4 regions of the Paenibacillus hebaui genome follow, and region 4 is predicted to be linked to each of the others. Evidence: predicted binding sites of a transcription regulator. Region 4 holds the regulator's gene; each other region holds the start of a gene.
The links. The regulator Rex, encoded in region 4, represses fermentation and respiration genes when NADH is low (regulators of the CRP and FNR family bind a similar motif). The targets are predictions, from matches to a motif close to TTGTGAAATATTTCACAA.

Region 1: a site for Rex is predicted at 2,280-2,297, ahead of ACR32F_RS15415 (cytochrome ubiquinol oxidase subunit I). Genes of this name have one in related genera too.
Region 2: a site for Rex is predicted at 4,683-4,700, ahead of adhE (bifunctional acetaldehyde-CoA/alcohol dehydrogenase). Genes of this name have one in related genera too.
Region 3: a site for Rex is predicted at 1,614-1,631, ahead of nadA (quinolinate synthase NadA). Genes of this name have one in related genera too.

Annotation. Positions count from the first base shown of each region.
Region 1 is NZ_CP196836.1:3,499,045-3,507,374, reverse strand. Features, by position in the region: gene ACR32F_RS15420 (cytochrome d ubiquinol oxidase subunit II) at 1-758, opposite strand, end outside; gene ACR32F_RS15415 (cytochrome ubiquinol oxidase subunit I) at 758-2,122, opposite strand; gene ACR32F_RS15410 (RNA polymerase sigma factor) at 2,790-3,386, opposite strand; gene ACR32F_RS15405 (DUF3237 family protein) at 3,573-3,995, opposite strand; gene ACR32F_RS15400 (carbohydrate ABC transporter permease) at 4,246-5,166, opposite strand; gene ACR32F_RS15395 (ABC transporter permease) at 5,182-6,153, opposite strand; gene ACR32F_RS15390 (ABC transporter substrate-binding protein) at 6,260-7,936, opposite strand; gene ACR32F_RS15385 (ABC transporter substrate-binding protein) at 7,974-8,330, opposite strand, start outside.
Region 2 is NZ_CP196836.1:4,749,407-4,757,736, reverse strand. Features, by position in the region: gene ACR32F_RS21575 (sugar phosphate isomerase/epimerase family protein) at 1-344, shown strand, start outside; gene ACR32F_RS21570 (ThuA domain-containing protein) at 369-1,097, shown strand; gene ACR32F_RS21565 (winged helix-turn-helix transcriptional regulator) at 1,432-1,728, shown strand; gene ACR32F_RS21560 (hypothetical protein) at 1,905-2,636, shown strand; gene ACR32F_RS21555 (hypothetical protein) at 2,836-3,549, shown strand; gene ACR32F_RS21550 (Crp/Fnr family transcriptional regulator) at 3,633-4,349, opposite strand; gene adhE (bifunctional acetaldehyde-CoA/alcohol dehydrogenase) at 4,781-7,393, shown strand; gene pflB (formate C-acetyltransferase) at 8,250-8,330, shown strand, end outside.
Region 3 is NZ_CP196836.1:65,147-73,476, forward strand. Features, by position in the region: gene ftsH (ATP-dependent zinc metalloprotease FtsH) at 1-1,406, shown strand, start outside; gene nadA (quinolinate synthase NadA) at 1,702-2,640, shown strand; gene nadB (L-aspartate oxidase) at 2,677-4,296, shown strand; gene nadC (carboxylating nicotinate-nucleotide diphosphorylase) at 4,293-5,159, shown strand; gene ACR32F_RS00325 (type III pantothenate kinase) at 5,166-5,936, shown strand; gene hslO (Hsp33 family molecular chaperone HslO) at 6,075-6,965, shown strand; gene ACR32F_RS00335 (peptidyl-prolyl cis-trans isomerase) at 6,989-7,939, shown strand; gene cysK (cysteine synthase A) at 8,287-8,330, shown strand, end outside.
Region 4 is NZ_CP196836.1:4,373,480-4,381,809, reverse strand. Features, by position in the region: gene panB (3-methyl-2-oxobutanoate hydroxymethyltransferase) at 137-1,012, shown strand; gene panC (pantoate--beta-alanine ligase) at 1,057-1,905, shown strand; gene panD (aspartate 1-decarboxylase) at 1,898-2,281, shown strand; gene ACR32F_RS19270 (tetratricopeptide repeat protein) at 2,375-3,022, shown strand; gene dinG (ATP-dependent DNA helicase DinG) at 3,164-6,019, shown strand; gene ACR32F_RS19260 (redox-sensing transcriptional repressor Rex) at 6,237-6,893, shown strand; gene ACR32F_RS19255 (amidohydrolase) at 6,877-8,184, shown strand; gene ACR32F_RS19250 (cell wall elongation regulator TseB-like domain-containing protein) at 8,225-8,330, shown strand, end outside.

The DNA of each region.
Region 1 (8,330 bases), 870 kb from region 4:
TATAACAGCCACATGGCGATCATGAAGAAAGCAACGGAAAGCGCAAGCAGCCACCATAAATCCATCATATTTTGAAAATGGCGCTCATTGTGTTGACCCAAATAAATAAATGCGGTCAGTGCGAGAATAATGGTCGGTGTGCTCCAGAATAAAGCATAGTTCCGCATCAGCTTCAATGCCGAATGATCCTCTGCCCGAGAAGCGTAAAATGTCAGAAATGTTCCGCTAATGAACAATACGGACACGATCGCGAGTCCCACGATGCTCCACGATAACGGATTGGTAAACAGCGCCCAATAATCCAGGGAAACCGTCTCGCCTTGTTTCAGGATAAATCCGCCTTCAGACAGTGTCAGCGCTACTGACAGCGAAGCCGGAATAAGCAAACCTGTAGCTCCGTATAAAAACAGATACACTATGTTGTTTTTGGAACCGTAGTTTTCAAAAGCATAAAACGAACCACGAATGGCAAGTAGAATGACGGCAATACTTCCCGGAACAAGCAGCGCGGAGCCATAATAATAGGCCGTATCCGGGAAAAATCCGACGATGCCAATATAGAAAAAGACAAAAAATACATTGGTGATCTCCCAGACCGGTGATAAATAGCGGGAGATCAGACGATTAATCAGGTGATCCTGCTTCGTCAGGCGTGCATAAAAGGCGAAGAAGCCTGCTCCAAAATCGATGGAAGCTACAATAAGATAGCCGTACAAGAACAGCCAGAGTACCGAAATACCAATCAATTCATAACTCATTATGCAGGTCCACCTTTCTCTGTTGGTTGATCAGGCTTCTCCTTCATCCATTTCTCCATCTCAAGGTCAGCAGGATTGTTATTGAACAAACGTCTTAACACGAGAACACATATGGTGCCGAGTACGATGTACAGTAGCAAGAAGACGAAAAACAAAACTCTAACACTCGGTGAAGAAGTCGCGGCTTCCTCTACACGCATATATCCTCGGATAATCCATGGCTGCCGCCCCACTTCTGCATAAAACCAGCCCATCTCCACGGCCAGAAAAGCAAGTGGTGCGCTCAGTGCAATGACACGAAGCAGCCACTTGTTCAGCTCATTGCGCTTCTTCCAGAACACAAACAGGAAATATAGACATGATATAGCGAGCAGAGCGAATCCAATTCCCGCCATTAAATCAAACATGTAATGCACAAGAAGTGGCGGACGCTCATCCAGAGGGAATTCCTCCAGCCCGGTTACCTCGGCATTAAAGTCTCCAAAGGCCAGAAAACTGAGCAGTTTCGGCAGGTGAAGAGCGCCTATAATTTCATGCTCAGCATTCAGCCATCCCAAGAAAATCAAGTCCGCGCCGCTTTCCGTCTCAAAATGCCATTCGGCTGCTGCAAGCTTCTCCGGCTGGTGTTCGGCCAAAAACTTGGCAGATACATCTCCAGCTAAGGTATTCAGTAAGCTGAATACCAAAACAACGGCCATCATGAGGTTCAAGCCTTTCTTGTGATAGGCAGATACGCCTTTTCTCAGCATTGCAAAGGCTGCAATTCCCGCTAACAGGGCTGCTCCTGTCAGATAGGCCGAGCTTAATACATGGAATACCTTGGAGAACGTCGCCGTATTCAGCATCGCCTGCACGGGGTTAACCGCCATGAATTGACCTGCTTCCATGACAAAGCCTTCAGGCTGGTTCATGAATCCGTTCACTGTCGTAATAAAAACAGCAGACATACCTGCCCCGGCGACAATCGGAATGGTCAGCAGCCAGTGAATATACGGGTTTTTGAACCGATCCCACGTATACAAATAAATGCCCAGGAAAATAGCTTCAAAAAAGAACGCGAACACTTCCATAAATAGCGGCAGTGCAATGACATTCCCCGCCAGCTTCATAAAATTCGGCCACACCAAGGCCAGTTGCAGGGATATCGCTGTGCCTGTCACGACACCAACCGCCACAGAAATGACAAACCCTCGTGACCACCTCTTCGCCATAAGTATGTAATGGGGGTCCTTCTTCCGGATGCCCATGAACTCTGCAATAGCGATCATTAGCGGTACACCGACACCAAGCGTTGCAAAAATAACGTGAAACCCGAGCGTCAAACCTGTCACTAGCCTGCTCCATAGCACTGTATCAATAGCCATACTTTGTACTGCCTCCTTTCAAACTCTGTTCAATTTTCATTCATGCTTATGACTAGGCCTACTGCTCTTGTTTACATTCAAAATGAGGTTTGACCAAGCTCTACGGCATCGTTGCCTTTTCCGACTTGTGGACGTTTCTTTAATTCATGCATCAATTAAGAGAATTTTTTCACAAAGTAAGGAATAACGATATCTTGCCACACGTTCATTGGGTGTACGCCTGTTTGTTACTGGCTGAAGCAAGAGTTGGAAGCTTATTGGAACCTGATTGGAATGCATTCAAAGTAGTAGACGAAACCTAATAATCAAAATTATTATATCTTTATTTTTTAGCAATTCAATCACCGACACATCTTCTACTATAAACGTTCAAGAAAGGATCAACTCTTTCTGACAACTTGGTGAAAAACAAAAAAATCACCCAATCGAGCTATTGCTTCATTAAGCTAGAACGTGGTAATACAAGAGAAAATTTCGTTCAATAACAAAAAAGCCGCTAAATTAGCGACTTTCAATAGAACCATTAATTACCGCTTACTCGCCCAGGCTGTTCCAGAACGCTTGAAACGCGCTTTTCTCAACCTATTTATCCTGGCCGCTCAGCTCATCGATGCCGCCAATTGTGGTGCCGAACTTCTCGCCGAGCAGGGTGAGCGCATTAGCGCCGTCAAGCGATGTGGCGGACTGTGTATATACGTACTGGTCTACTTAATTGCTGCCATACACTCGGCGCAGCCAGTCCGATGCTGGCAGCGATAACGACGCTTGCTGCAATGTATAGAGGTTTGCGCTGGCGTTTTGGCCCCTGACGTTGCGTGTTCAAGGATTGCTCTACCCGTTTTTTCATTTGGTCGTTGGTTTTCATATGATCCACCGCTGATTCGCTCAGTTCCAGGATCTCGCCGATTTCGCGGATCGGATAATCTTCGTAATAATACTGATGAACCACCGATCTATACTTGACAGGCAGTGACAGCACAAGTTCAATCAGCGCCTGATCTTCGGGGTTATCCGTCGTAAGGGGATCAAATCCCTCCAGCTTGACCTCTCGTTTGCGCCAGCCTCTGCCTAATAAGGATTTGCAATGATTGGTGATGACTCGAGTCAACCATGCTTTCTGATGTTCCGCATCGTTGAACGTAGGGGCTTTTTCTATTAGTTTGATGAAGGTATCCTGAGTGGCTTCCTCCGCATCTTCTCGTCTGCCAAGGTGCACCATGGCAATTCGGAATAGCGTATCCGCTAACACTCTTAAGGACAGCATTTGGTCACATTTTGTTGTGTGATTTTTTATTTAGATATGTATCTAACTGATAATCGGCCAAGTTCTTTTTATAATGGATATATAAACTACTTGTACCCATTAAAAAAGTCGCTATTTAAGCGACTCTGAATAACAGGGTGTCTTGCTCCGTAAAACATGATCAACAGAGTTATCATGTATTCTGCGTTAGAGTATTGCCCTGTATATTTTTATATCTACCCCTGCCTCTGTTGCATGTCCTTCCCCAATGAGCGTATCGCTGTTCAAAAAAGATAATGCCGTACTATTCGTAATCATTTTGGGCGAAGTGCGAAATAATGCAGTTTTCAGTTTTTTATCCATATTTCCATTATTTTCGATATAAATTTTGCAGGTTTGCCCTGTGTGGTCTTTTCCTTGGAGCATGTACCTTGCCGACAGACTGTGCCGATCACCATACTTTCCGATCATCTGGGTATCCACTCCTCCATCAAGCACCATTCCTTCAAAATAATCTCCGGTCACGCTGCCTGTGAAAGTAATCATAACGACTGAATCATCCTCACTATTGTGTAATTCGAATGATTTCTCTATGTTCACATGTACTGTGAACAATTCTTCTAATTTCACGCGTATCCACCTCCAGACCTTTGCGAGTTTGTTCATTCGGATCGAAAATAGTAATAAGACAATTATAAATGCGAATTTGTTAAGATGCTGCTCCATTTTGCCTGTAGCGAGGAAATGCCAGAGGATAGCATGTAGATTAAATATCAAAAAGACTGATTCCGTTTGCTGAAATCAGTCCTTTTGATCCTATCATGAAGGTACGTCATCACACTTTCCGATCCTGTCTGCTGAAGGTTGTCATCTTCATGGACTACCCCTTCACACCACCAATCGTCATGCCCTGTACAAAGTATTTCTGCAAGAACGGATACACCATCAGAATAGGAACACTCGCAATAATGGTCATGGTCGCTCGAATCGAGGTTGGCGTGACCGCCGTTGCATTGCTCTCGGCAGACTGATAAGCATCGCTTGCTGATGAAGTGGCTGTTGTCGTCGAGGTTTGCAGAATCTTCATTAATTCGTATTGCAGCGTGCTTAATTCTTTATTGGAAGAGTTGTACAGGAATACGTCAAACCAGGAGTTCCATTGTCCTACGGCTACAAAGAGCGATACGGTTGCCATGGCGGGAATCGTTAGCGGCAGGACAACGCGGATAAATGTCGTGAACTCCCCTGCCCCGTCAATACGGGCTGACTCCAGAATACCTTCAGGAAGACCTTCAATAAAGGAACGGATGACGATCATATTGAAGACACCGATTACACCCGGAATGATATATACCCAGAAGGAACCGATCAATCCAAGGTCACGAATCAACAGATAACCCGGGATCAGCCCCCCGCTGAAGTACATAGTAAATACAAAAAACATTGTAACAAACTTGCGAAGCACAAACTCCTGACGACTGACCGTATACGCGAGCATGGCTGTACAGAAGACAGATACAATGGTTCCAATGACCGTACGCAGCGCCGAGATCAGAGTCGCGTGATAGATATCGGATTCGCCAAAAATGTATTTGTAATTGTCCAGTGTCCATACCCGCGGCCATAGATATATTCCACCCCGAATGGCATCATTGGCATTATTAAAGGATACGGCAATCATATTAACAAAGGGATAGATCGTCACAATCATCAGGCACACCATGAAAATAATGTTAATGGTGTCAAACGCTCGATCCCCAGTGCTGCTATTCCGCAAGCGGGATGTGTTTCCTTTTCGCATGGCATAGGCCTCCTTTTAGAATAATCTGCTCTCTCCCATTTTTTTCGCTATAAAGTTTGCGGAGAAAAGGAAGATGAAGCTGACCACGGTTTTGAATATGCCTGCTGCTGTACCTAAGGAAAAGTTCCCCATCCCTAAACCATATTTCAGTACAAAGATGTCCAGATTCTCCGAATAGTCCATATTCATCCCGTTACCCAGCAGATACTGTGGTTCAAATCCGGATTCCAGAATACTTCCCATGTTCATGATCAACAAAATCACAATAACTGGTTTCAAGCCTGGCAGGGTGATATATAACATCCGTTTGAAACGACTGGCTCCGTCGATTTCAGCAGCCTCATATTGCGCTGGATCAATAGCCGTAATCGCTGCCAGATAGATAATAGTGTTCCAGCCGACATCCTTCCACACCTCGGTTGCACCCAGAATACCCCAGAAGTATTCACCTTTCCCCATCCACAGCACCGGACTGTCAATCAGGTGAAGTTTCATCATCAGCAGATTGATAATTCCGTCTGGTGACAAGACCGTTAATACAATGCTGGAAGCAACAACCCACGAAATAAAGTGAGGCAGATAACTGACGGTTTGCACAAAACGTTTAAAAATCACATTTTTCAGTTCATTCAACAATAGAGCCAGCGTAATCGCTGTCACAAATCCCAACACCAGTTTAATGGAACTCATGACAAGCGTATTTCGCAGCACCCGGTAGAACGTATTATCCTCAAACAATATACGAAAGTGGTGCCAGCCTACCCACTGTTGATCCGAGAAGGATCTCGCTGGTTTGAAGTTCTGAAAAGCCATGGTCCATCCCCATAACGGCAGGTACTTGAAGATAAACGCCCAGGCGACAAAAGGAATACACATCCAGGCAAGCGTTCGTTGCTGCACAAGCCGTTTGAAAAATGAATTTGTTTTACGTCCCTTTGGCTCCAAGGCTGGAGGTATAGAATTAAGGGAGACATTATGTTTCTCCACGTTGAGCCTGCTCCTTTCCTATGCTGTTATTCATGGGAGGGGAAGACTGATTTCTTGGTCTTTCGTCTTCCCTACGCATGTAACCGTTTGTTTTAATGCGTTCGTATTACCATTTTCCTGCGACACGATCCTTCACGACTTTGGTAATGGTCTCTTCATAGCCGGCTTTGTCCAATTTGTTCAATTCAGCCATGTAGGTTTCCCACAGTTTGTTAAAATTCGCTGGTGATCCCAGGATCATTTCCGGCAAATATTTACGTTGCAGATCATCGGATTTGGTGGTAAAAACTTGCTCAGGTGAACCTTGTTCAAGCGCGATGGACCATGCTGGGAACCACGGCCGCTCTTCCGGCTTGTTAAATAATTCACTAAAGGTTTGGATGCCATAAGCTTCGAGGAACTTCTTGTCCCCCTCTGTGTATGATGCATAAGCTACTTCAGCCTGGTTACCCGGGCTATAAGCGTTACCATCGGATAGTGTGGATTCACCACCATAACGCGGCCAGTCTGAGGAGAAATAGGTGAACCCGAATTTGCGGCTCAGCTCCAGATCATCATGCGCTTTACGTTGATCCTCATTGGCAAAATAGAATCGGCCCTTCTCATCGACACTATACGTCTCGTCCTTGATTCCCCATTGGACCAAAATCTGATTCTCTTCCTTCAGCAAATTATCGAAATATTTGATGATACGAACAGGATCTTTGGCATTCACCGAGATACCCGTTGCATAGTTGTTGACGAAGCCGGGAGGATCAACATACTGATCTTTAATTTCTTTGTCAAAAACAATAGGAAGCGGTGCATAACGTTTCTCATCAATACCTGCTGAGAGCAGGTTTTTCGACGCGTCTCCAACCTGCCAGCCGTAATTGAAATAACCTAGAACACGACCCGAGGTAAGCTTGGCCAGATACTGGTCTTTGTTCATCGTAAAGGATTCTGGATCAAGCATGCCTTCCGCATTGATTTCATTCAGCTTCTGAATCCATTTTTTCTGGGCATCTGTTCCGGCGACCACTTTCGCCTCATGGGTGTTCATATCCACCATGACACTTCCATCGTTCGGGTAACCGGCCAGATGCATCGCTGGATTTTGCAAAGTGAAAAAGTTATTGGCTACCCCCGCAAGTGAGACAAATCCAATGGTCTCCGCACCATCGATAGTTGGATGCTTTTCCTTGTAATCCTCGATCAGATCAAAGTATTCATCCAGTGTGGTGATCTTGGGATAGTTAAACTCCTTGAGCACAGAGCGCTGAATCCAGAAGGCCCCTCCGCCGACATTTGGACTACCGTAGTACTCACCCTGATTAGCCGTGTATGGCAGTGCATAGATTTTTCCGTCTTCTGCATTTTTCATTTTATCGAAATACGGTCCATATACTTTTTTGATATTCGGACCATATTCCTCAATCAGATCATCCAGTGGAATGTAGGCCCCGGCATCCAGTAACTTGGACATTTCACCACTGGAGCTAATGACATCAGGATAGTCTCCACTAGCAATCATGACACCGGCTTTCGTAGCACTATCGCCGACCAGATATTCCATCTTCCAGTCCACACCCGTTTGCTCTTGCAATGCTTTACCGATTGTTGTTTCACTTGCCAGAGTATCCTTCTTGCCTGGAGAGAACATGTAATATGAGAACGTGACTGGACTGTTCTCATCATCACTTGCAGCTGAAGGCGCTGAGGACGAATTGTTCTGACTGCACCCAGCCAGTAGAGCTGTCAGTAATACCGCTAAACCCGCTGTTTTTAATTTTGGTCTCAACATGTGAAGATTCCCCCGTTCAATGTGATCTGATTGGATTTCACCACCATTTTCCTGCTACACGATCCTTCACGGCCTGTGTGATCGTTTCTTCGTATGTTTTCTTGTCCAATTGATTCAATTGACTCATATATTCGTTCCATGTGTTCTCGAAAGTGGAAGGCGAATCCATAATCATTTGGGGCAAGTATTTCTTCTGCAGATCTTCTGCCTTGGTGATGAAAATCTGTTCAGGAGAGCCTTGCTCCAGTGCAATGGACCATGCAGGAGACCAAGGACGCTCATCAGGTGTGCTGAATAATTCTGAAAATGTCTCCACGCCATATTTCTCTAACAACAGCTTGTCACCGTCCGTGTAGCTAAAGGTTGCCACCTCTGGTTGGTTGCCTGGTCCATA
Region 2 (8,330 bases), 380 kb from region 4:
TACAGGCCATTCACATTCTGGGACGGGAGAACGCGATCCATCACTTCCATGCCAAAGATACAACGATTGATCCAATAAACGTGAATAAACACGGTGTAACGGATATGCAAGATTATACCAATATGTTGGATCGGGCTTGGCAGTTCCGCTCGGTTGGTTATGGACATGACAATAAGACTTGGGCAGATATTATGAGTGCCTTGCGTCTGGTCGGATATGATTATGTGGTGAGTATTGAACACGAAGACGGTCTGATGTCGGTTGAAGAAGGATTCTCTAAAGCAGTGCAAAATCTCCAACAAGTATTGATTGAAGAACCGGTGGGAGATATGTGGTGGGTTTAGAGCTACACTAGGGGGAAATTGAATATGATTAACGTCACCATTTGGAATGAATTTGTCCATGAGAAAATTCACGATGAAGTAAGGGAAGTCTACCCGGACGGTCTGCACCGTGCGCTGGCTGACGGACTGGGAGGCGAAGGCTTTGCCATTCGTACTGCAACACTGGATCAGCCTGAGCACGGATTAAGTGATGAAGTGCTGAATTCCACGGATGTGCTTATATGGTGGGGACATATGGCACATGATCGGGTGAGTGATGAGATTTCACAAAAGGTTGCACAGCGGGTCCTGAACGGGATGGGTATGATTGTGCTGCACTCTGGTCACTTCTCCAAGCCATTCAAGGCGCTTATGGGCACAAGCTGTGATTTGAAATGGCGTGTAGCAGATGAGCAGGAGATTGTCTGGTGTGTGAATCCGTCCCATCCGATTGCCGATGGCATCGAGGGCAAGATTGTGTTGGAAAAAGAAGAAATGTATGGAGAATTCTTCGATATTCCGGTACCGGATGAGCTGGTGTTTGTAAGCAACTTCCAGGGTGGAGAGGTATTCCGGAGCGGATGTACATTCCGCCGCGGTGAAGGTAAAATCTTTTATTTCCGTCCAGGTCATGAGACATATCCGACCTATTACAAACCGGAAATATTAAGAGTCATCAGCAATGCAGTGAAATGGGCTTATCCTGCCCACAGCTTTAAGCCGGAATTCGGCAAGAGTGAACCTGTAAGACCATTTGGTGGCGTGCTGGTCTAAGCTGCAAATTAGCTTCCTGAATGGACATAGATAACGTATACCTAAGCGCAAACCCAAGAACCCTTCTCCAAGTCATTAATGACTGTGGCAGTTGGGTTCTTTTTGGGTAAGATAGTAGCATGGGGAAGTTATACGATATTTCCCATGGTTACTAAACCGGGTGTCATGTATACTGTGATGTATAATCGAAATAGGGTTATGCCTATAAAATTTCAACTTTTTAGCGGCAGACGTTTTCTTTGAGACTTAAATGTGTTAATATGAAATATACTAACTAAACGTAAGTTGAGTGATCTCTGAAGAGGTGATTAATGTGGAAGGCCAAGATCTGCGGATGTGTCCGCGCTTTGAGACGGCGTTTTCCTTTCTGGGCAAGCGCTGGAACGGTCTGATTATTCAAACGTTGATGAGTGGTTCGAAGCGATTCAAGGATATCTCCAATCTGATTCCATCGATGAGTGACAAGATGTTGTCGGAACGGATGAAGGATCTGGAGAGTGAAGGAATTTTGACTCGTCATGTCTATCCTGAGACGCCGGTTCGTATCGAATATGAGCTGACAGAGAAGGGTAAGGCGTTGCAGCCAGTAATGAATCAGATTCAGGACTGGGCTGAGCACTGGGTTGATTAGGTAGCAGACACCCAGGCTGAATTTATCGAATTATGAACGAACGAATAGACAAAGGCTCTTGATTTCCGCGGAAATCAGGAGTTTTTGTTATATGGGTTCTGCACATGTTGTTCTGAGTTGTAGTATAATTGTAAGAAAAATGGCCGCAGGCGGCCGGAGCGAGGAGGCCACTTGTCATGAGAGAAGAAAGCTTATCCCGTGAAGTACGCTACGGCAAGCAAGATATTGCTGAACTTGAGAGCGCATCCATTCAGGTACATCTGATCTACAAAAAAGCTGCGGAGTTATTCAAACGAACTGCATATTCCCGTTCGGGGAAGGATGATCTTCCAGAAGAGCATACGTATTCTGCGAGCAGCAATGGTCAAGGTTCGGCTCCGGCGGTATTGCAAAAATGGATTCAAACGTCCAGAGGATGGAAGTGTATCGGCTGTGAACTGAGGCAGCCCGACCCCATAGGGATTCAGGCCGAGACTACATTTCATGAAGAACGTCTGTTTCTTAATGTTGGAGAAGGCCATTTTGTACAGGCGGAAATGTTGATCCAAGCGATTGTATGGTCGCAATACGAGAAGATCCGATTGTTTCAGCCCTGGCTCGGTGATGACACATTTTATACGGTGCAGGAACTGGATGTGATTGCCCGTTATATCGTACCTACGTATTTCTCAGAGCGCCCTTTACATGAGCAGGGGAAAGGATTCAAGGTACACCATTCCCGTGGTCGAATTCCACTGTATCAGGAGTATGTGGATGCACCTTCATTCTGCGTACAAGTGGACGGGGGAATGTTAGAGGGCCGTTTGTTGACAGGCGTTTATGTGTTGGAGGAACAGTTTTTGGGACTCAATCCTTATCTGAAAGATGGGGACGGGGGCCGGACTTACATGCAGGCTTGTGTCCAGTAATAACGTAACTGGATATGCGTTAACGACGATTTGTTTAACAAAGAGCCTGCTTGCAGGCTCTTTGTGTTGTACAAGCCATATATGGACGTTGACTGGATTAAATGTAACGGCATTGACACTTTTTTTGCATGAATGTTGTGCCATAATAGAGGTTATGGACAACAGGGTGAATGATTTTACGCAGGGTGGTGTTACCTACATGAAGAAGAGAATCCCCGGTTACATCGGCTTATGTCTGCTGATTTTGGTTATTTTGGCCGGATGTAGCGAGACACAGCCTTCTGAACAGCCAATCGTTAAAGAGACCGAATCATCGAACACCATTACAGTGGCGGTGGATGGCAGTACTTTTCTGCCTGACGCAACAAAGTCCATTAAGAGAGACTTTAGTGAAGGTCTGACACTCAAAAAAGCACTGCTGAACAGTGGACTTGTCGATTTTACGGCGGATGGCAAACGGATTCAATCGGTTGGGGAGGTTTCACTGGATTCCTCACTCAGTTGGGCCGTTAAGCTCAATGGCAAGGATATTGAACAGGAAAATTGGGACATGGAGCTTCATGCCAAAGATGAAGTGATCATATACGTGAAAGCCGCTGACAGTGGGGGAGATGGTGTTGCTTATCAGACAACGTTACTCAAGGTGAGCGGCGGTAATATTATGCCGAATCTCAATCGTCAATATGCCGGTGTTTACGTTCAGGAGTGCACTGTTCGCGATGTATTAAAGTCCAGTGGCATTGTGAGAATGTCAGAGAACAACAAATTCGTCGTTTCGGTTGAGAATGTGATTCCCCGCATGAATCAGCGTTGGGTGATCATGGTGAACGACAAGGAACTGATGGAAAATGGACTGGACATGAAGTTGAACCCACGTGATGCGGTAAAGCTCGAATTGACCACTGCATCCTAAGCATAATAAAAGCCCAATCTTCTTTACAGAAGTTGGGCTTTTTTCTTCATTTGAATAGTGAAACCATACACGATGGGCAAGGATCAGATACGACATATTTCATTAGGGCACAGCTCGCAGTGACAGATGCTTTGTAGCATCTTCAGGTCTTTAATGACAATCATGCCGTTGTCGTATTCGATGCCATCTTTTTTGCGCAGATCGCTTAACATGCGGTTTACACTTTCACGGGTGGCCCCGATCATGTTGGACAGATCCGTATGGGTAATTTTTTTGTGAATGATGACATGCTCTCCATGGGGCTCGCCATATGAATTGGATAGGCGGATCAGTGTAGAACAGAGCGCACCCGGTTTGCCATATAACATCAGATCGCGGAATTTGGTCTGGGTTAACCGATGATGGATACCCATCCATTTCATAAAGTCGATGGCAAAGTCACAATGCTGACAGATCAGCATTTCCAGGTCTTTGTGCTCCAGCACACCAATTTCACTATCCTCCAGCACTTCCGCCGAAAAGCTATGTTTGGACCCGAAAAATGGGTCAGCCTGACCGATCATATCACCGGATTGATACATGTACATGATCAGTTCTTTGCCTTCATCGGTTGATTTGGTGATCTGGGCACGTCCACGCTTCATATAATAAAGTTTGTCTGAGACATCTCCTTCCCAATATAGATGGGTTCCTTCGGGATAGGTTCTGTCCTTCATCGTTACGAGCAGATGGTTGAAATTCACTTCCGAGAAACAGTTGGTATTGCCGCGCTTTTCCAGTACACTCAGTTGTTCTATCATAAGTCTATCTCCCCTTTGTATCCATCGGACAGCCTTCTGTAGCCTGGACTGGCCTCCGTGGTTCGCCGCAAACCGTTGCCGTCCTGATCAGGGTCATCTCGGCCGGGAGGAAGGACGGTACAAATTGCGGTGGTTCAATTTTTAAGTTCAGTATATACCTAATCTTGTCGTTTGAGGGGCATGGAAAGGGGGGAAAGATGGCGAAATTTCAAACATTGTGATTAAATTCACTTTCAAAAGGAAAGGATAGCTTTGATAGTCCTATATTATAAATAGGAAGTGAAAATGGCCGTATGAAGGACACCACAAAACTTAAATTAAATTTGTTATACTTTGTGAAAAAAATCACATAATTAAGTTTATCGCCATGTTACGATGTGAATGTAAAGAAGAGAGACAAACCAATACGAACCTTTAGGAGGATGAGGGAGATGGCTGTAAAGAACGAAGTCGCCCCAGCAAAAGAACCGACAGCAGGTCAGTATATTCAAACGTTAATCGACAAAGCGAATAAAGCACACGCCGCATTCATGAAGATGGACCAGAAGCAAATTGACCGGATTGTGCAAGCAATGGCGCTTGCGGGTCTGGATAAACACATGATGCTCGCCAAGATGGCCGTAGAAGAAACAGGCCGTGGAGTGTATGAGGATAAAATCACCAAAAATATATTTGCAACAGAATATGTGTACCACAGCATCAAGTATGACAAAACCGTAGGTGTGATTGAAGATAACGAGTATGAGAGCTTCCAGAAAATTGCGGAGCCGGTCGGTATCATCATGGGGATCACCCCGGTAACGAATCCAACATCAACGACGATGTTCAAAGCACTGATTTCCATCAAAACACGTAATCCGATCATCTTCGGTTTCCACCCATCTGCACAGAACTGTAGCCGCGAAGCCGCTAGAATTCTGATGGAAGCAGCCGTGAAGCACGGTGCTCCAGCGGATTGTATCCAATGGATTGATGATCCTTCCATGGATCGTACAAACGCCTTGATGAATCATAACGATGTGGCGCTCATTCTGGCAACAGGCGGATCAGGCATGGTGCGGGCAGCTTACAGCTGTGGTAAACCGGCACTGGGCGTGGGACCAGGTAACGTACCTTGCTTTATTGAAAAAAGTGCAAATATCAACCAGGCGGTTACGGATTTGATTTTGTCCAAATCGTTTGATAACGGTATGATCTGTGCTTCCGAGCAAGCGGTCATCATTGAAGAACCGATCTTCGATCAGGTGAAAAAGAAAATGATTGCCAATGGTTGTTACTTCGTCAACAAAGACGAGGCAGCCAAATTGACAGCAGGAGCAATAAACGCTGAGAAGTGTGCGGTGAATCCGGCGATTGTTGGTCAATCTGCAGTCAGCATCGCCCAATTGTGCGGTATCGAAGTTCCGGCAGGTACCAAAATTCTCGTAGCCGAGATTGAAGGGGTGGGAACGAAGTTCCCATTGTCGGCTGAAAAATTAAGCCCGGTACTGGCTTGTTATAAAGTTAAAACAGCAGCTGAGGGTATTGAGCGTGCAGCAGAAGTGGTAGCCTTTGGCGGTATGGGTCACTCCTCGGTCATTCACTCGAACAACGAAGAAGTGATCAGCAAGTTCGCAGATCGCCTGCAAACTGGACGGATCATCGTGAATTCTCCTTCCACACACGGCGCAATCGGTGACATCTATAACACCAACATGCCGTCACTGACACTGGGCTGCGGATCGTATGGACGTAACTCGACTTCTTCCAACGTAACCGCTGTAAACTTAATCAACGTGAAAAGGGTGGCTCGCCGTACCGTGAATATGCAGTGGTTCAAAGTGCCGAACAAAGTCTATTTTGAAAAAGGTGCAACACAGTATCTTGCGAAAATGCCTGACATCACTCGCGTTGCGATTATTACGGATGCCATGATGGTCAAACTCGGTTATGTGGAAAAAGTAGAGCATTATCTGCGTCAACGCCAAATGCCGGTAGCGATCGAAGTATTCTCCGATGTAGAACCCGATCCGTCCACAACAACGGTAGATCGCGGTACAGAAATGATGCGCCGCTTCCAGCCGGACTGCATTATCGCACTCGGCGGGGGATCACCGATGGATGCTGCGAAAGCGATGTGGTTGTTCTATGAATACCCGGACACCGACTTCAACGATCTGAAGCAAAAATTCATGGATATCCGCAAACGGATCTACAAATATCCACGTCTCGGCGTAAAAGCGAAATTCGTAGCTATTCCGACAACATCAGGTACAGGTTCGGAAGTAACATCGTTTGCAGTAATCACGGACAAAAATCAGGGCAATACCAAATACCCACTGGCAGACTATGAGCTGACACCAGACGTAGCCATCGTAGATCCGGAATTCGTATACTCCCTGCCTAGAACAGCAGTTGCAGATACAGGTATGGACGTACTGACTCATGCGATTGAAGCCTATGTGTCTGTCATGGCGAATGATTACACGGATGGTCTGGCGATCAAAGCGATTCAGCTGGTGTTCCAATACCTGGAGCAATCGGCGCTGCAAGGTGACAAATTGGCTCGTGAGAAAATGCATAATGCATCCACGATTGCCGGTATGGCTTTTGCCAACGCATTCCTGGGCATTAACCACAGCTTGGCGCACAAATGGGGTGGACAGTACCACACCGCACATGGACGTACCAATGCAATCCTGTTGCCACACGTCATTCGCTACAATGCGAAAAAACCGACCAAATTTGCATCGTTCCCGAAATATTCGCACTTTGTTGCGGATGAGCGTTATGCGGAAATTGCCCGTATTCTGGGATTGCCTGCACGTACAACAGAAGAAGGGGTTACAAGCCTGATCAATGCCATTCGTAAAATGAACAAAACACTGGGCATTGAGGAATCATTCCAGGAAATTGGATTTGATCCAAAAGACTTCGAAGCACATGTGGATTATCTGGCAGATCGTGCCTTTGAAGACCAATGTACAACCGCTAATCCGAAGTTGCCGCTGGTGACTGAACTGGCAGACGTTTACCGCAATGCGTTCTATGGAAAGTTTGAATAACAATTAATTCAAAACACCAAGCAACGAGCCAAGATTATTGAGGCAATGATTCAGGGTTCCCCGAGATGGGGAGCCCCGATTGCCGTATTTCACACGATAACGAAGAGGGCAGAAAAACGGAAGAGCGAAGCGACCGCTTTTTCAGATGTTCTTTCATTTAAGTAAGCTTGGACCGAGTTGTAGAGGTCCAAATGCTTCTTTTTTATAAGAGGTAACAAGGAATCCGTGATGCGGCTATTTGAACAAGATATTCACACGACAACGGAGAGGGCAGAAAAAACGGAAGAAGCGAAGCGTTCGCCTTTCAAGCATGAGTTCAACCTATAATGCTATATAGATTGAACTATACATGTACACAAGAACGAAGGGGATAGAAATAACCTGAAGAAGCGATAGCGTTCGCCTTTATCCCCGGATTTTCCCCTTTTTAAAGGGAATCAAAAAAATCTGGGGGTAACAGCGATCGGAAGGTTGTTCTATCCTTGGAGTGGCCAGTGTACATATCCTTTCGTTCAATTTATATAGTTCCAATTGAAATCGGGGATAACAGCGATCGGAAGTTGTTCTGCCCACGCAGTGGCTAAGTGTGAATTTTATAGGGTTCAATGAGACACAGCGCAGGTGGAGTGAGGAAGGTCACTGACTTTGTGACAAAAATCACAGATGGTGAAAGCACGAAGTCGTATACTGAAAATGTAAGAAAAACATTCATTCCGCGGTTCCGGTTCCCAAGTAGAGAGAACGTGTTCCGGCTCACATGTGAAATTAATCACATTAATCGCGGCTCTGGGCACAGATGAGACGAGTGAAGCATCCTGTCATGTGTCCGGAAATCCAAATTTGTGGAGGGATTACTATGTCGGTGATCGAAAAAGATGTCAAACAACTAACAGGCTGGAGAAGCTTTACCAAAGGAACTTGGACCAAATCCGTAGAC
Region 3 (8,330 bases), 2.9 Mb from region 4:
CATTGCTCGCTCGTGCCGTAGCCGGTGAAGCGGGTGTGCCATTCTTTAGTATTTCCGGTTCCGACTTCGTTGAAATGTTCGTCGGTGTCGGTGCATCTCGTGTACGTGACTTGTTTGAAAATGCAAAGAAAAATGCTCCTTGTATCATCTTTATTGATGAAATTGATGCTGTAGGACGTCAGCGTGGTGCTGGTCTTGGTGGTGGTCACGATGAACGTGAACAGACACTGAACCAGTTGCTTGTTGAAATGGACGGATTCGGAGCCAACGAAGGCATTATCATCGTAGCTGCAACGAACCGTGCAGATATTCTCGACCCTGCATTGTTGCGTCCGGGACGTTTTGACCGTCAAATTACGGTTGACCGCCCTGATGTGAGAGGCCGTGAAGCTGTCCTGAAAGTACATTCCCGCAACAAACCAATGACTAAAGACGTGAAGTTGGATATTATTGCGAAGCGTACAACAGGTTTCTCCGGTGCGGATCTGGAAAATCTCCTGAACGAAGCGGCATTGCTTGCAGCACGTCGTAACCGTAGAGATATTTCCATGAAAGAAGTTGACGAGGCGATCGACCGTGTCATCGTAGGTACGGAAAAGAAAAGCCGTGTCATCAGTGATCGTGAGAAACGTATCATTGCCTACCACGAAGCAGGTCACACCATTGTAGGTTACTTCCTGGAACATGCCGATATGGTACATAAAGTTACCATTATTCCGCGTGGACGCGCGGGTGGATATGTAATCATGATGCCAAAAGAAGATCGTATGCTTATAACCAAGCAGGAGCTGTTGGACAAAGTAACCGGACTCCTCGGAGGCCGTGTTGCAGAAGAATTGTTCATTGGTGAAATTGGTACTGGCGCATACAGTGACTTCCAGCAAGCGACAGGTATTGTTCGCAGCATGGTTATGGAGTACGGTATGAGTGAGAAATTGGGTCCTATGCAATTTGGAAGTTCCCAAGGACAGGTATTCCTCGGACGTGATATCGGTCACGAACAGAATTACTCGGATTCCATCGCCTATGAGATTGATCAGGAAATGCAACGCTTCATTAATGATTGTTACGAGAAATGTAAGGATTTGCTCGTAAAACATACAAGAGAGATGCATTTGATCGCACAAACATTGCTTGAAGTGGAGACACTTGAAATGGATCAGATCAAGGAATTGATCGAGACAGGTTCACTGACTCCAAAAGATGAAAATAGCAATGATGGTGAAGGTACGCCAAACGAGAGCGGAGAGCCAATCATCGACAACATCGGTGATGTGCGTGTTCGTATCCAAGGCAAAGATGAAACGCCTGAGCCACCAGCTGGAGATATTCCTAACGAAGCTCCGAATCTGGATAAAGGAATTAACAATGGCCCGGATGATGGCGGAACAAAACCAACATCTTAAGGCATAACCTATTCTGGCTAATGTAGCAGATGACGAAGAGAGCCCTAGGGCTCTCTTTTTTTATGAATTAGTTCAATTTTTATAGATAATGATAACCGGGAGCTTTAGGGCGTACTACGCAGGAAATAGGTGGTTATGCCGTGCTTCTGTGGCGTTTTCATTTATTGACAGAGTCGTGAACGTTGTGTACATTAGGTGTTAAACCGCTTGTGATTCGTTTCTCAAGCGAATATTACGACTTGTTAGCCATATGAAACAGTGAATGACACTGTTCCGATAAAGGAGAGGATCGCAGGTGGAAGCTCTGGCTTTAGAGCGCAAGGCTGAGATGAACCGGGAGCTGCGTGAGCGGCTGATGGAGTTGAAGAAGGAACGTAATGCCATTATTCTTGCCCATTATTATCAACGTGACGAGGTACAGGAGGTCGCTGATTTCCGGGGAGATTCGTTCCTGTTAGCCCAGAAGGCAGCACAAACAGATGCTGATGTGATCGTTTTCTGTGGTGTCCATTTTATGGGTGAAAGCGCTAAAATTCTTGCGCCTAACAAAACGGTTATCATTCCGGATGAACGTGCAGGCTGCCCGATGGCAGATATGGTGAATGTTGAAGGATTACGAAAATTGAAAGCACAGCACCCAAATGCCAAAGTAGTAACTTACATCAATTCTTCAGCTGAGATCAAGGCAGAGACCGACATCTGTTGTACATCGGCCAATGCAGTCAGAGTTATTCAATCTGTTGATTCGGATGAAATCATCTGGGTTCCGGATAAAAATCTGGGACATTATGTGCAGCAACACACAGACAAGAAAATGATCATCTGGGAAGGTTACTGCAATACCCATGATATGCTGACGGTAAAAGATGTGGTGGAGATGAGGGCTAAGCATCCCAATGCAGAGTTTGTTGTCCATCCCGAATGTCGCCCTGAGGTTGTGGAGATGGGTGATTTTGTAGGCAGTACAACAGCCATTCTGGAGTACTGCAAAAATTCTTCAGCAAAAGAATTTATCGTGGGTACCGAAGATGGTACAGGATATCAGCTTCGTCTGGATAGCCCGGATAAACAGTTCCATTTTGCTACCAAGTTCCTCGTATGTCCAAACATGAAGGTCAACAACTTGAAGAAACTGGTTAAGTGCCTGGAAACGATGAAGCCACAAATCTACGTACCACCGGCCGTTGCCGACAAAGCCAGAGAATCACTCGAGCGCATGTTACTGGTGAAGTAGCATGCGTTACTCTTGCTCCAAGACAGGTGAAATAACATGATACCGCAATATTTAGTGGATTTTGATCTGTCCGCGCTGCCGATGGTGGAGACGGATGTGTTGGTTATTGGTTCAGGCATTGCCGGATTGTTTACTGCGATCAAAGCGAGTGAACACCGCAGTGTGTTGATGATCACGAAGAAGTCATTACTTGAAAGTAACACCCGGTATGCGCAGGGAGGCATCGCTGCGGTTATTGCTGAGGATGATTCACCTGCCTACCACTTGCAAGATACACTGGTTGCCGGAGCGGGCTTATGCCGCTCCGAAGCGGTAGAAGTATTGGTGAACGAGGGTCCGGGCGGTGTGAAAGAACTGATTCGACTGGGCACTTCATTTGATCTGGAGAACGGCGAGTTGGCGTTGACGCAGGAAGGTGCGCATAGCCACCGCCGTATTTTGCATGCCAATGGGGATGCTACGGGATATGAGATTGTGCGTGCACTTGCTGCCCAAGCGAACGAACATCCCGGAATTGAAGTGTGGGATGAGCATTTTGTCATCGATCTGATTATAGATCGGGGAGAATGTGTAGGGGCGCTGGTCCAAAAGGCAGATGGCTCGCAAGTCTTTGTGAAAGCACAGGCAACCGTGCTCTGCTCTGGCGGTGCAGGACAGCTGTATCGATACACGACCAACCCGGAGGTGGCTACAGCGGATGGAGTAGCTATGGCCTATCGTGCTGGAGCTGTGGTTAGGGATATGGAGTTTATTCAATTCCACCCGACCTCCCTTTGTTATCCTGGAGCGCCTCGTTTCCTGGTTTCAGAAGCGGTCCGTGGTGAAGGGGCTTTTTTGCGTAATGTGAAGGGCGAGCGATTTATGGAACGGTATCATGCACAGCTTGAACTGGCACCGCGTGATATCGTAGCCCGAGCGATTGTCAGCGAGATGGAGTCCACAAACAGTACCTTTGTTTACTTGGATATCACGCATGAACCAGCAGAGATGATCAAGCATCGTTTCCCGACCATCTATGAGACTTGTATGCGTTATGGGCTGGATATGACAACGGATTGGATTCCGGTTGCTCCTGCTGCACATTACATGATGGGCGGGGTCAAGACAGACCTCAGCGGAGAGAGCAGCATCGGCCGATTGTTTGCATGTGGTGAGGTATCCTCTACAGGAGTACACGGGGCAAATCGTTTGGCAAGTAACTCCTTGTCTGAAGCGATTGTATTTGGTCGCAGAATCTTTGAACGTATTCAATCTCTTCCTCCACTCGGTCCACTCAAGGTAGTTGGTTCAACTCCGGAGAATATTGGCCGAGGGGTAGCGAAAGAGCAGAAACCAATATCCGAAAGACGGTTGCGATTGCAAAAAATGATGGTACGTCAAGTGGGGCTGCGCCGGAATGGTGAAAAACTGCAGAAGGCGATGGACAAACTGCAGCATGAATTGCATTTTTTTGATCAGGTGCTCACACAGAAGGAAGAGATGGAATATGCCAACCTTTTAACTTGTGCATGGTTGGTTACCACTGGAGCATTACACCGTGAGGAGAGCCGGGGAGCCCATTACCGTGAGGATTTCCCGCAGCGTGACGATGCCGTATGGCAGAAGCATAGTTTGCAGCAGCGAGAACAAGCGATTGTGGAGGAATTGATGTCATGATACTGAACGGATATAATGAAGGACTCATCGAATCAATCAAAAACTGGCTTCGCGAGGATGTTGGTGCAGGGGATGTGACAACAAGTGTGACTATTCCCGCAGGCAATCAATCCAAGGCCGTCATTCATGCCAAAGATAAGGGAATCATTGCAGGGATTAGCATAGCCGAAATCGTGTTCCAGGTAGTCGATCCCAGCCTTGTATTCACACCGATGGTAAAAGACGGAGATGCGGTCAACCATGGTACGATTCTGGCTGAGGTAGAAGGCAATACACACAGTCTGCTGACGGGTGAACGTCTGGCCCTAAACCTGTTGCAGCGCATGTCGGGTATCGCTACCCGCACACGTTCTTATGTTGATGCGTTGGAAGGGTTGCCTACACGACTGGTAGATACACGCAAAACAACACCAGGACACCGTTTACTTGAGAAATATGCGGTTCGAGTCGGTGGTGGAGCGAATCATCGGTTCGGCTTGTATGATGCGGTGATGATTAAGGACAACCATATCAAGGGTGCAGGCGGTATTACGGAAGCGGTTCAACGTGCACGGGCAGTCATCCCACATACGATGACCATAGAGGTGGAAACTGAAAATTTGGAACAGGTGAGAGAAGCCTTGCATGCCAAGGCGGATATCATTATGCTGGATAACATGCATCCAGATCGGATGCACGAGGCCGTTGTGCTGATTCATGAGCAGGCTCCGCATGTGAAGGTCGAAGCGTCAGGTAATGTCTCTTTAAGCACCATTCGTGGTATTGCGGAGAGCGGAGTGGATGTAATTTCGGTTGGCAGGTTAACCTATTCTTTTGAGAGCCTGGACATCAGCCTGGATTTAAACGAAAAGAAAGAGGGGTGAACCTCTTTGATTCTAGTTGTAGACGTGGGGAACAGCAACATCGTACTTGGGGTGTATAAAAACCGAGAGTTGCTGCACCATTTTCGTCTGAGCACATCTCGTCAGTCAACAGTGGATGAATACGGCGTAATGATTTATAATTTATTTCATATGTCCGGTATTTCAACACGCGACATTGAAGGTGTGATCATCTCATCGGTGGTTCCACCACTGGTGAATGTGATAGAGGCGATGTGTGAGAAATATGTAGGCAAAAAACCGCTACTTGTCGGGCCCGGCATCAAAACCGGTCTAAATCTGCGGTACGAGAATCCGCGTGAAGTTGGGGCGGATCGCATTGTTAATGCAGTTGCAGCTGTCGAGAAGTACGGCGGCCCACTGGTTGTGGTCGATTTCGGTACAGCGACAACCTTTGATTGTATAGACGAAAAGGGTCATTATCTGGGCGGGGCCATCGTACCCGGCATCCACATTGCTACCGAAGCACTCTATGAGCGAGCGTCCAAGCTGCCTCGTATAGAGCTGGAGAAGCCCAAGAAAGTGATTGGTCGCAACACCATTCATGCCATGCAGGCTGGTATTATATATGGGTATGCTGGACAAGTGGACGGCATTATAGAGCGTATTCGCGAAGAGATGGGGGCAAAACCCAGAGTCATTGCGACTGGAGGACTTGCCAAGCTGATTGCGGATGAAACCCGTAGCATCGAGGAAGTGGATCCGCTGCTTACGCTTGAAGGGCTGCGTATCATTTATGAGCGGAACCGGGAAAGGTAAGAACAGAGACGGCATACTGCGGGCTGGGGTTACAGTCTAATGTGTTATGCCGTTTTTTTATGAATTGAATGAACATTGTTCAGTTTGTATGCTGGTTATAACGAAGGATAGAGATGACGCCAAAGGAGGCTGGATGACTTGGAAAACAACAACAAACAGGACCGTTTAATTCGTGGTACAGCAATGAACGGACGGGTTAGAGCCTTTGCTGTCCAAACGACGGAGCTGGTTGAAGAACTGCGCAGAAGACATGATACGTTTCCCACGGCTACAGCTGCCATGGGGCGTACGGCTACAGCAGCAGCGATTATGGGTGCAATGCTCAAGGGAGAAGAGAAACTGACCATTCAGGTTAAGGGAGACGGTCCCATTGGACAGATTGTTACCGATGCGAATGCCAAAGGTGAGGTTCGCGGCTATGTAAGCAATCCACATGTACATCTTCCGAGCAATAGCATGGGCAAACTGGATGTTGCTGGTGTGGTCGGAACAGAAGGATTTATTAACGTGACCAAGGATCTTGGCCTCAAAGAACCATACCGAGGTAGCGTGCCGATTATTTCAGGCGAGCTGGGCGAAGACTTTACGTACTATTTTGCCAAATCGGAACAGACCCCTTCTGCTGTGGGTGTTGGCGTTCTGGTAGATACGGATAATTCTGTTATTGTAGCCGGTGGATTCATTATACAGCTGCTTCCAGGATTGACGGATGATGAAATTACCGAGATTGAGAAATCAATCAGCACGTTGCCACCGGTGACGTCTTTGCTGGCTGAGGGTTTTGAATTGGAAGAAATGCTCCGCCGGGTACTGCCTGATGTACGGGTTTTGGACGAAATGGATATTCATTTCCATTGTGAGTGTTCACGTGAACGGGTAGAGAAAACGTTGATCAGCCTTGGTCAGTCCGAGATGGAACAGTTAATTGAAGAAGAAGGCCGAGCTGAAGTGGTCTGCCAATTCTGTAATGAAGCCTACGAGTTTAATAAGGAACAACTTGAGACTATCCTAGAGCAAGCCAAGAACTGATTTATGCGGGGATGGGACGCGGAATGACAAGACAAGAAAAAGGGTTGTGGACGGCTGTAATTGTCTTGACGCTTGGAATGTTGGTAATGGGTACGGTTATGGTCGTGCAAGGTCTGCGTGCTGGACGTGATGGTGCAGATGCATCTCAGGATGCCGGTCAGGAGGAAGGGAACACTGTAGCAACGATTAATGGAGAGACGATCACAGACACGGAATGGACCAAGGCGTTGAAACGACGCTATGGCAGTGAGTTGTTGCTCCAGATGCTCAACCGCAAAGCAGTTTATGCAGAAGCGATTGATCGTAATCTTACAGTGACTCCCCAAGAGATTTCGAAAGAGCTTGCCTTGGCAATGGAGGGGTATGATTCAGAGAAATCTTATTATGACGAGATGAAGTCCCAACTCGGTTTATCCAGACAAGATCTTGAGCTTGAGGCGGGATACAGGCTTCTGCTGGAGAAAATTGCGACGAGCAGCATCCAGATCAAAGATGCAGATATTGAACATTACTGGAATGAACACCGCGAAGATTATGTTTCCCCCGAGAAATACGATCTGTCCATGATTGTGCTGAAGGATGAAGATCAGGCTGAATCAATTCTGGATGCGCTGGACAACGGAGCAGACTTCGAAGAAACAGCCCGTAAAGAATCGACAGATAGCTACTCTCGTGATTCGGGGGGCCGATTGGGCTGGATCGAGCAGAATGACCCATTCCAGCCGGAGGCAATCCTGAAACTGGCGGATGGAATGGAAGTTGGAGATATTGCAGGGCCAGTTCAGGTTGAAGCAGGCTATGCCATCATTAAGGTGAATGATAAACAGGAACGCCAGGTACAATCCCTGGAAGAAGTCCTTGAAGAAATCCGGATGCAACTTGCTCTGAGTCAAGCCGACCCTCTATCACAGGTCGAGGAAAGGCTACGCGACAAGTACGGAGCTGTCATTCTATCCGATATTCCGGCTTCTTGAAGCTCGTGAATGAGATGTTCCGCTGCTGCATCGTGATAAAAATACTCTGTCTACGGCCTTAGGGCCTAGGGCAGAGTATTTTTTTGGTACTCATATTGACAATAGGGTATAACGTTGATAAGATAAAAATAATCAAATACCTACTCATTTACTCGGAATAAGAGGGTTTACATTAACTAAAGAAACCTTCGGAGATCTAAGGCAAACCTGTCTAAAGTAATGAACAGACAGGATGGATTAGACCGGATTTCCGCAGTTCTTCTATAACATCCAGAGGCTGCTTCGGCCGCACATGTATATGGCAACAGGACTTAAGTAGTATTCATCCCACTAAGGAGGGCATTCATATGGCTAAAGTAGTTAATAGCGTAACAGAACTCATCGGAGGTAC
Region 4 (8,330 bases):
CTCTGAGCCGAAGAGGACCGAGACAGAAGGGACGATCGCAAGTGACTCTTTTTTGACTATTCGGGACTTTTTAGTGGAAACTAAAAGGTTTTTTTGTTGTGTTTGAATTGAAAAGAAGAGAGGAGCCATGGAGAAAATGGCGAACAAACAAGCATTGAATATTGTGAAAATGAAAAAATATAAGCAGGACGGTGTGCCGCTTAGCATGATTACGGCCTACGATTATCCAACCGCGCTTTTGGCGGAGGAAGCAGGTATTGACCTGATTCTGGTTGGTGATTCACTGGGAAATGTGGTTCTTGGCTACAACTCTACCCTGCCTGTAACGATCGATGATATGGTGTACCACACACGCTCAGTCGTGCGTGGGGCCGGAAATACCTTTATCGTGGCAGACATGCCTTTTATGACGTACCATGGCAGTGTGGATGAGACACTGAAGGGTGTGCGTCGCCTGATGCAGGAAGGTCACGCCCATGCAGTCAAGATGGAAGGCGGAGTCGAAATAGCGGATACAGTCAAAGCAGTTGTACAGGCAGGCGTCCCTGTTCTTGGACATATTGGACTGACTCCTCAATCGGTGAATCAAATCGGCGGCTACCGCATTCAAGGTAAAGATGCAGCAGATGCCAAACGGCTCATGGACGAAGCCAAGGCACTGGAGGCTGCAGGTGCTTTCGGTATTGTGCTTGAACTGGTCACGGAGGAGGTTGCCCGAGCGATCTCTGAAGAAGTATCCATTCCTACCATCGGAATTGGAGCTGGACGAGGCTGTGACGGTCAGGTATTGGTATTCCATGATGTAGTTCAGTATTCTTCTCCCTACACTCCCAAACGATTTGTCAAAACGTATGGAGATGTGGGTACATTGATTCGCAATAGTATTGCAGCCTATGTGAAAGAAGTTAAGGATCGCTCATTCCCGGCAGAAGAACATGTGTTTAATGCTGCTGACGGTGTTCTGGATCAACTATACGGACATCATAAAGAAAAGGTGGAGAGCAACTCATGAAAGTATTACGGACGATCGCAGAATTAAGACAAGAACTTCGCTGGATGCGCCAGTCGATTCGGTCCAGAGAGTCCGTTGTGGGTCTCGTCCCTACGATGGGATTTCTTCATGAAGGACATGGGAGCTTGATGCATGCTGCCAAACAACAAAGCGATATCGTGGTATTAAGTATATTTGTAAATCCAATTCAATTTGGTCCTAATGAAGACTTTGACAGCTATCCCCGGGATGAAGCGAGGGATATGGAGACGGCGCGTGCACAAGGGGTGGATATCGTATTTATTCCCTCCGTTGAAGAGATGTATCCACAGCCTACGCAAACGACCGTATCCGTTTCCCGTTTGACAGATCACTTGTGCGGCGCTTCACGTCCAGGGCATTTTGATGGTGTGACAACCGTAGTGTCAAAGCTGTTTAACATTGTACAGCCACAGCGTGCTTTTTTCGGCATGAAAGACGCTCAGCAAGTGGCAGTGATCCAACAGATGGTTACCGACTTAAACATGCCTGTTGAGATTGTAGCCTGTCCTATCGTGCGTGAAAATGATGGACTGGCGCTTAGCTCACGCAACGTGTATCTGGGCGCTGAACAGCGTCAAGAGGCTCTGGTTCTATCCAGAGCGCTGCGGGCAGCACAAGAGGCTGTAGACCATGCTACAGTGACAACTGCGGCTGGTATCCGTCGCTTATTGCGTGAGAACATTGAAAGTTCACCGCTGGCAATGATTGATTACGCCGAAATTCAGGCTTTTCCAAGTCTGGAGCCCCTTGCAGATCAGGAAGAAGTTCAAGGACGTGACGATTTGCTGATTGCACTTGCGGTGAAATTTGGTAAAACAAGATTAATTGACAATACAAGGCTGCAAAAATCGGAGGTACTGTCCCATGTTTAGAACCCTTATGAAATCCAAAATCCACCGGGCTACCGTTACGGAAGCAAACCTGAACTATGTGGGGAGTATAACCATTGATGAAGATCTGATGGAAACATCCGACCTGATGGAAAACGAGAAAGTGCAAATTGTAAATAACAACAATGGAGCTCGTCTGGAAACTTACGTCATACCAGGACCACGCGGAAGTGGAGTTATCTGTCTGAACGGAGCAGCTGCACGTCTGGTGCAGCCCGGGGATACGGTCATTATTATTTCCTACGCAATGATGTCTCAAGAAGAGGCAAATTCTCACAAACCTACAGTTGTATTTGTAGATGGGCAGAATAAACCTGTGCAAACGATGAAGCATGAGGTTCATGCGACAATTATGTAATCGACTGGTAAGAGGAATGAAATCGGGCCATCAAGCAAAAAATGAGTACAGGTCACTGCACTAATCCATTTTTTCAAGGGTGGGGATGCAACGATGTTCCAGCATGTTTTCGCAGAAATGAACGACATGTTAGATGAAATTATCAAGCGCTATCCTTCCGCTGAAGGCCTGAACAAAGAGGAATTGCTGCAAAAGTGGAACTTGCTGAAGCGAATGAGTGACTGCATGATTGATGAGTGGCTGATGTTTGAAGAAAAGATGAGCCAAGTAAGGGAAAGGGAAGTGGTTAAACCCGCTTCTCTTGAACCGGAACAGGAAGCTGTGACGGCTCTGCCTGAACTTCATCTGGAATGTTTCAGTCGAGGCCAGGGATATTTCAAACTGCAGATGTATCCGCAGGCGATTATGCAATTTTCCAGAGTTGTGACCGACTATCCGGAGAGTGCCCTAACTCGTTTCTACCTGGCTCTTGCTCATCTTAATCTGGAACAAGTCACCGAAGCCGGATTACATTTACATCGGATCATGCATCTGAATGGCTCACCGAGATTAAAAGGACTGGTATGTAATGTCCTGGGCTGTATTGAGGCCAAGCTTGAGAACCCTGATGGTGCATGTTCACTATTTGCACAGGCGCTTCAGCATGACCCAACGTTGACCGAACCACTGTACAACATGGAAGCCTGCCGGTTGAACAGCGGACAATTGCAATATGCAAATCAGCTGACTGCCCTGAATTAAGGGTGTTTGGCGGCATGAAGACGGTGTTCCCTCCTCTGGCATAGCGGCGGGGACACCGCCTTTTTTGTCAGTTAATTTTCAAATGCCCTTTTTTTTGCTATGCTGTAACATAGACTGGAATGGAAGGGATCGTACATTGCAATGAAATTTGCCGTATTGGATTTCGAAACAACCGGCACGCAGTCCGACGGTGAGATTATACAGACCGGACTCGCCATCATAGATCATGACAACAGCATTACTCAAATATATAGTTCTTATGTAAATCCTGGTGTGCCGATTCCTCCATTTATAACGGGGTTAACCGGTATTACCGATGAAGACGTGGCAGATGCTCCCTCATTAGAAGAGATGATGATGGAGATGGTTCCGCTGCTGGACGATGTCGTTCTTGTTGGGCACAACGTTTCTTTTGACTTTTATTTTCTGCAAAATGCTTTGGATCGTTGCGGTTATCTGCCGTTTACCGGAAGGATACTGGATACGATTGATTTCCTGAAGATTACATTCCCATCCTTGGGCTCCTATCAGCTCGGTTATGTATCTTCCGAATTCGGATTTCAACATGATCGCCCTCATCAGGCAGACAGTGATGCACTTGCGACAGCTTATGTGCTCCTAAAGTGTTTCGATGAGTTGCGCGAATTGCCGTTGATAACGATTCAGCGCCTTAGTGACCTGTTTGCGCCAGAAGATAGTGATCTAGGTTGGTTCTTCGATGGAATGCGCAGTGAGAGGGAAGCAGAGCCCATTCAAGATCTGGATGGACATACGTATTACCGTCAGCTCGCGCTAAACGTAAGTGACTGGACTGATATTGGTGCACCGCGTGATGAGCGGGAAGGCAATCCCCTGGAAGGTGTTAGCTTCGAGCAGTATATGGATCAGGTCAGAGATAATCTGAAAGAGACGTTGGATCATTACGAGGAGCGCGAGGCACAAACCCAGATGTTCAGTACGGTAAGGCAAGCACTGGATGAAGAGAAACATCTCTTGATTGAAGCTGGAACAGGTACAGGGAAATCACTAGGTTATCTATTGCCTGCGATCTATGAAAGTGTGAAGCAAGAACAGAAAGTCATGGTCAGCACACATACGATAAACCTGCAGGAGCAATTGAGAGAGCGGGATATTCCCATGCTGACCAAAGTCGTTCCTTTCCCGTTTAAGGCGGCTGTGTTCAAAGGACGTGGGCATTATCTATGCTTGCGCAAATTCGAGCACAAAATCAACAAACGTGAATTTGCTACACCCAAGGAGGACTACTTCACTGCGGCACAGATGATTGTCTGGCTCACCCAGACGGAGACCGGAGATGATGAGGAACTTAACCTCAGCGGCCGCGGAGGAGACTTCTGGGAGACCGTTCAGAGCGAGTCGGAGTCTTGTCTTGGACGCTCCTGTCCATGGTTCCGCAAATGTTTCTATCACCGGGCCAAACATGAGGCTGGACTGTCCGATATCGTCATTACAAATCACTCGAAATTGTTTACCGATGTCAAAGCAGCCCATCAGCTGCTGCCTGCCTACGAAAGTCTGGTGATCGATGAAGCCCATCATCTGGAGGACGTGGCAGGTAAGCACCTTGGCCTGCATATGAAATATTTCACGTTGGTCCATACATTGACTCGACTGTTCAAAGACAGCCGGAACGGTCAACTCCCGATGCTGCGTTCTCAATTGTCAGGTCATGAAAAGTCAGCGCAGTGGGGTTCCGTGATTGATCAGATGTTCCCACTTGCGGTTGAAGTTAAGGAGATGTGGGATCGGTTAAGTGATACATTGTTCGGTCTGCTGCCTGAACGAAGTGATGCTTCTCCAGGAGAGACGGGACAATTTTCCCTCCGGTTGAAACCTTCACAAAAACCTGCCAAATGGCAGGAGTTGCAGGATGTTGAGAACCAGATTTATGTAACGCTTGGTGACTTGATTCGTAAGGGCGACAAGCTGCTGCTTGAGGTAAAAGAAGATCAGGATGATTATCAGTCTGATAGTCTGATCACGGACATTACAGGCCTGCTCAAGGATCTGGCTATGATCAAGGATAATCTGCGTTTCTTTATGCGCATGGATGATGCCAATACCGTTTACTGGATGGAGGCTAGTGGCCAATTCCGCAGTAAATCACTGCAGCTGTACGCTGTTCCTGTTGATGTCAGTGCACAATTGAAGGATATGTTCTTTGATAAAAAGAAAAGTGTTGTGCTTACATCGGCTACGCTCTCCGTTGACAAGTCATTTCAATTCATGATTGAACAGCTTGGCTTACAGGAAGCTTCCGAGAATAATCGTCTATTGACGTCCATGCTGCCGTCTCCATTCAACTATCGCGATCAGGCCCTATTGGTTATTCCGCGTGACTTCCCAAGCGTGAAGGGCAGTGTAGGTGATGCTCACTTTGTGGAAATGCTGGTTCATTCACTGGCGGAGACGGCCATCGCAACGCGTGGGCGGATGATGGTGCTGTTCACTTCCTACCGCATGCTGAGACAAGTCTACGACCCGCTTAAAGAGGCATTGTCCGGCAACGACATCTCCTTGCTGGGGCAAGGGGTAGACAGTGGTAATCGCTCCAAGCTGACACGCCGTTTTCAGGAAGCAAAAGCAACCGTGCTTCTCGGAACAAGCAGTTTCTGGGAAGGGGTAGACATTCCCGGAGAAGCCTTGACCTGCCTAGCGATTGTCAGACTGCCCTTCCAGCCGCCAAACCATCCTTTGGTTGAAGCGAAGAGCGAGCTTTTGCAGCAACAGAAGAAAAATCCGTTTACGAAGCTGTCTGTACCTCAAGCGGTCATCCGTTTCAAACAGGGTTTCGGCAGGCTGGTTCGTACTGCCCAAGACAGAGGTATTGTCATTGTATATGATACACGCGTCATTGAAGCTTATTATGGCAAGTACTTTTTATATTCATTACCAGGTCCCAAGATGGAACATATGCTCACGCAGCAGATGGTTCCACGGATTGCGGAATGGCTCGAGAAACCAGCTGAGGAATAGCAATAACAGAGATGTTTCACCTGCTCAATCCTTGCAGGATGCTTGGATTTAGCGGTAAACTTTATGGATCATTCCTCTTCAAATATTTACAATGTAATGCACTTATTGCTTATATAAAGAGCATTCTATATGATTCCTTATCTTTCGTAATGGTTTCATGTGGATTGCTCCACTTTTTTCATCAATCTATCGAGGCATTGGTCAGGGGGAGCATATAATGAAATCGGATAAAATTTCGGAAGCCGTGGTGCGGCGCCTGCCTGTTTACTTGCGCTATTTGAGTGAATTGCATCAGCGTGAAGTCAATACGGTTTCTTCTCAAGAACTTGGACTGAGACTGGATCTGAATCCGGCTCAAATTCGTAAAGACCTGGCTTACTTCGGTGATTTTGGTCGTAAAGGTATTGGTTATGACGTTTCTTATCTGATTGAGAAAATTCGTCATATCTTAAAAATTGATCAGCAAATCAATGTAGCTCTTGTCGGAGCTGGTAATCTAGGACAGGCCTTGTCTAATTACAACGCATATCTGAAAGATAATATGAAGATTGTCGCTATATTTGATGCCTACGGTCCGAAGATTGGCAGTCAAATCAATAGTCTGATTGTTCAGCCGATGAATGAGTTAACGGATTCGGTCAAAAAGGATAACATTCGTATTGGAATTATTACAGTTCCGGATACGGAAGCTCAAAATGTAGCTGATCAGCTGATTGAATCCGGGATTGAAGCGATCCTGAATTTTGCACCGACGATTCTGAAAACTCCGCCGCATATCCGCATTCATCATGCCGATTTTACGACGGATCTGCTTAGTCTGGCTTATTACTTGGAGAACGGAAAGGACGACGAGGAAGATGACGACAACAAATAGATGGGTAATTCACAACGGCAAATTTGCCGTCAGTGAGGGTGCGAAATGGAAAGTGGTTCAAGGTTATATGGTCGTGGAGGATGACAAGATTGTGCATATTGGTGAGACATTGCCGGAAGGAGACGAAGGTCTGACCAAGGTTGATGGAAAAGGACTGTTCTTCCTGCCGGGTCTGATCAATACGCATGGTCACGCGGCTATGTCGCTTCTCAGAGGCCATGGAGACGATCTGGCGCTGCAGGTATGGTTGCAGGAGAAGATGTGGCCAATGGAAGCCAAGATGACGTCTGAGGACGTATACTGGGGCACATCGCTATCCGTGCTTGAGATGTTGAAAGGTGGAACAACGGCATTCCTGGATATGTATGATCATATGGATCAGGTTGCCAAAGTTGTTGAACAGTCCGGCGTGCGGGCAGCACTGGCCCGTGGTGTGATCGGTCTGTGCTCCGAAGAAGAACAATTGCGGAAGCTGGAGGAGTCGGCTGCTTTTGCTCGTGAATGGAATGGACAGGCAGATGGACGAATAACAACCGTAATCTCTCCACACGCACCCTATACTTGTCCTCCTGACTACATAGAGAAGCTGGTGCAGGTTGCACATGATCTGAATCTGCCGCTGCATACGCATATGTCTGAAACGCTTCGTGAAGTGGAACAGAACGTGACAGATTATGGATTGCGTCCGGTCGCACATTTGGAGAAACTGGGCTTCTTCTCACGTCCCTCTCTGGTCGCACACGCGGTGCATCTGAATGATGAAGAGATTGAAATCCTGGCACGGCATGATGTAGCGGTTTCCCATAATCCAGGTAGTAACCTGAAACTGGCTTCCGGTGTTGCGCGTGTCCCTGATCTGTTGAGAGCAGGTGTTACCGTTTCCCTCGGAACAGACGGACCGGCGAGCAACAACAACCTGGATATGTTTGAAGAGATGAGACTGGCTGCATTGATTCATAAAGGCGTATCCGGTGATCCTACGGCAGTACCAGCAGGAGAAGCGCTTACGCTCGGAACTTCGTATGGTGCAAAATCTATTTTCCTGAACAACACAGGTACACTGCAAGTAGGCATGAAGGCTGACTTTATTGCTCTGAACATCGAACAGGCCCATTTCTACCCGCATACGGATCTGATTTCCCATACTATTTACTCGGCATCTGCCAAGGACGTGGAGCATGTGTGGGTGGATGGTAAACAACTGGTCAAACATGGTGAATGTCTTACGATGGATGAAGAGCGCATTTTGCGAGAATCCCAACTGGCATTTAATGGTCTGCTCGCCCGCTAATTACAGGACAGCAGCGTCCTAGGGAAAGGAAGTTCGGCTTTTGAAGAAAAAAAAGAAGTGGATATGGATTTCGCTGCTGCTCCTGATTCTGATCCTGTTTGGACTTCAGCGCTATTATGTCTATGTAACCCAAGACCAGCGCCAAG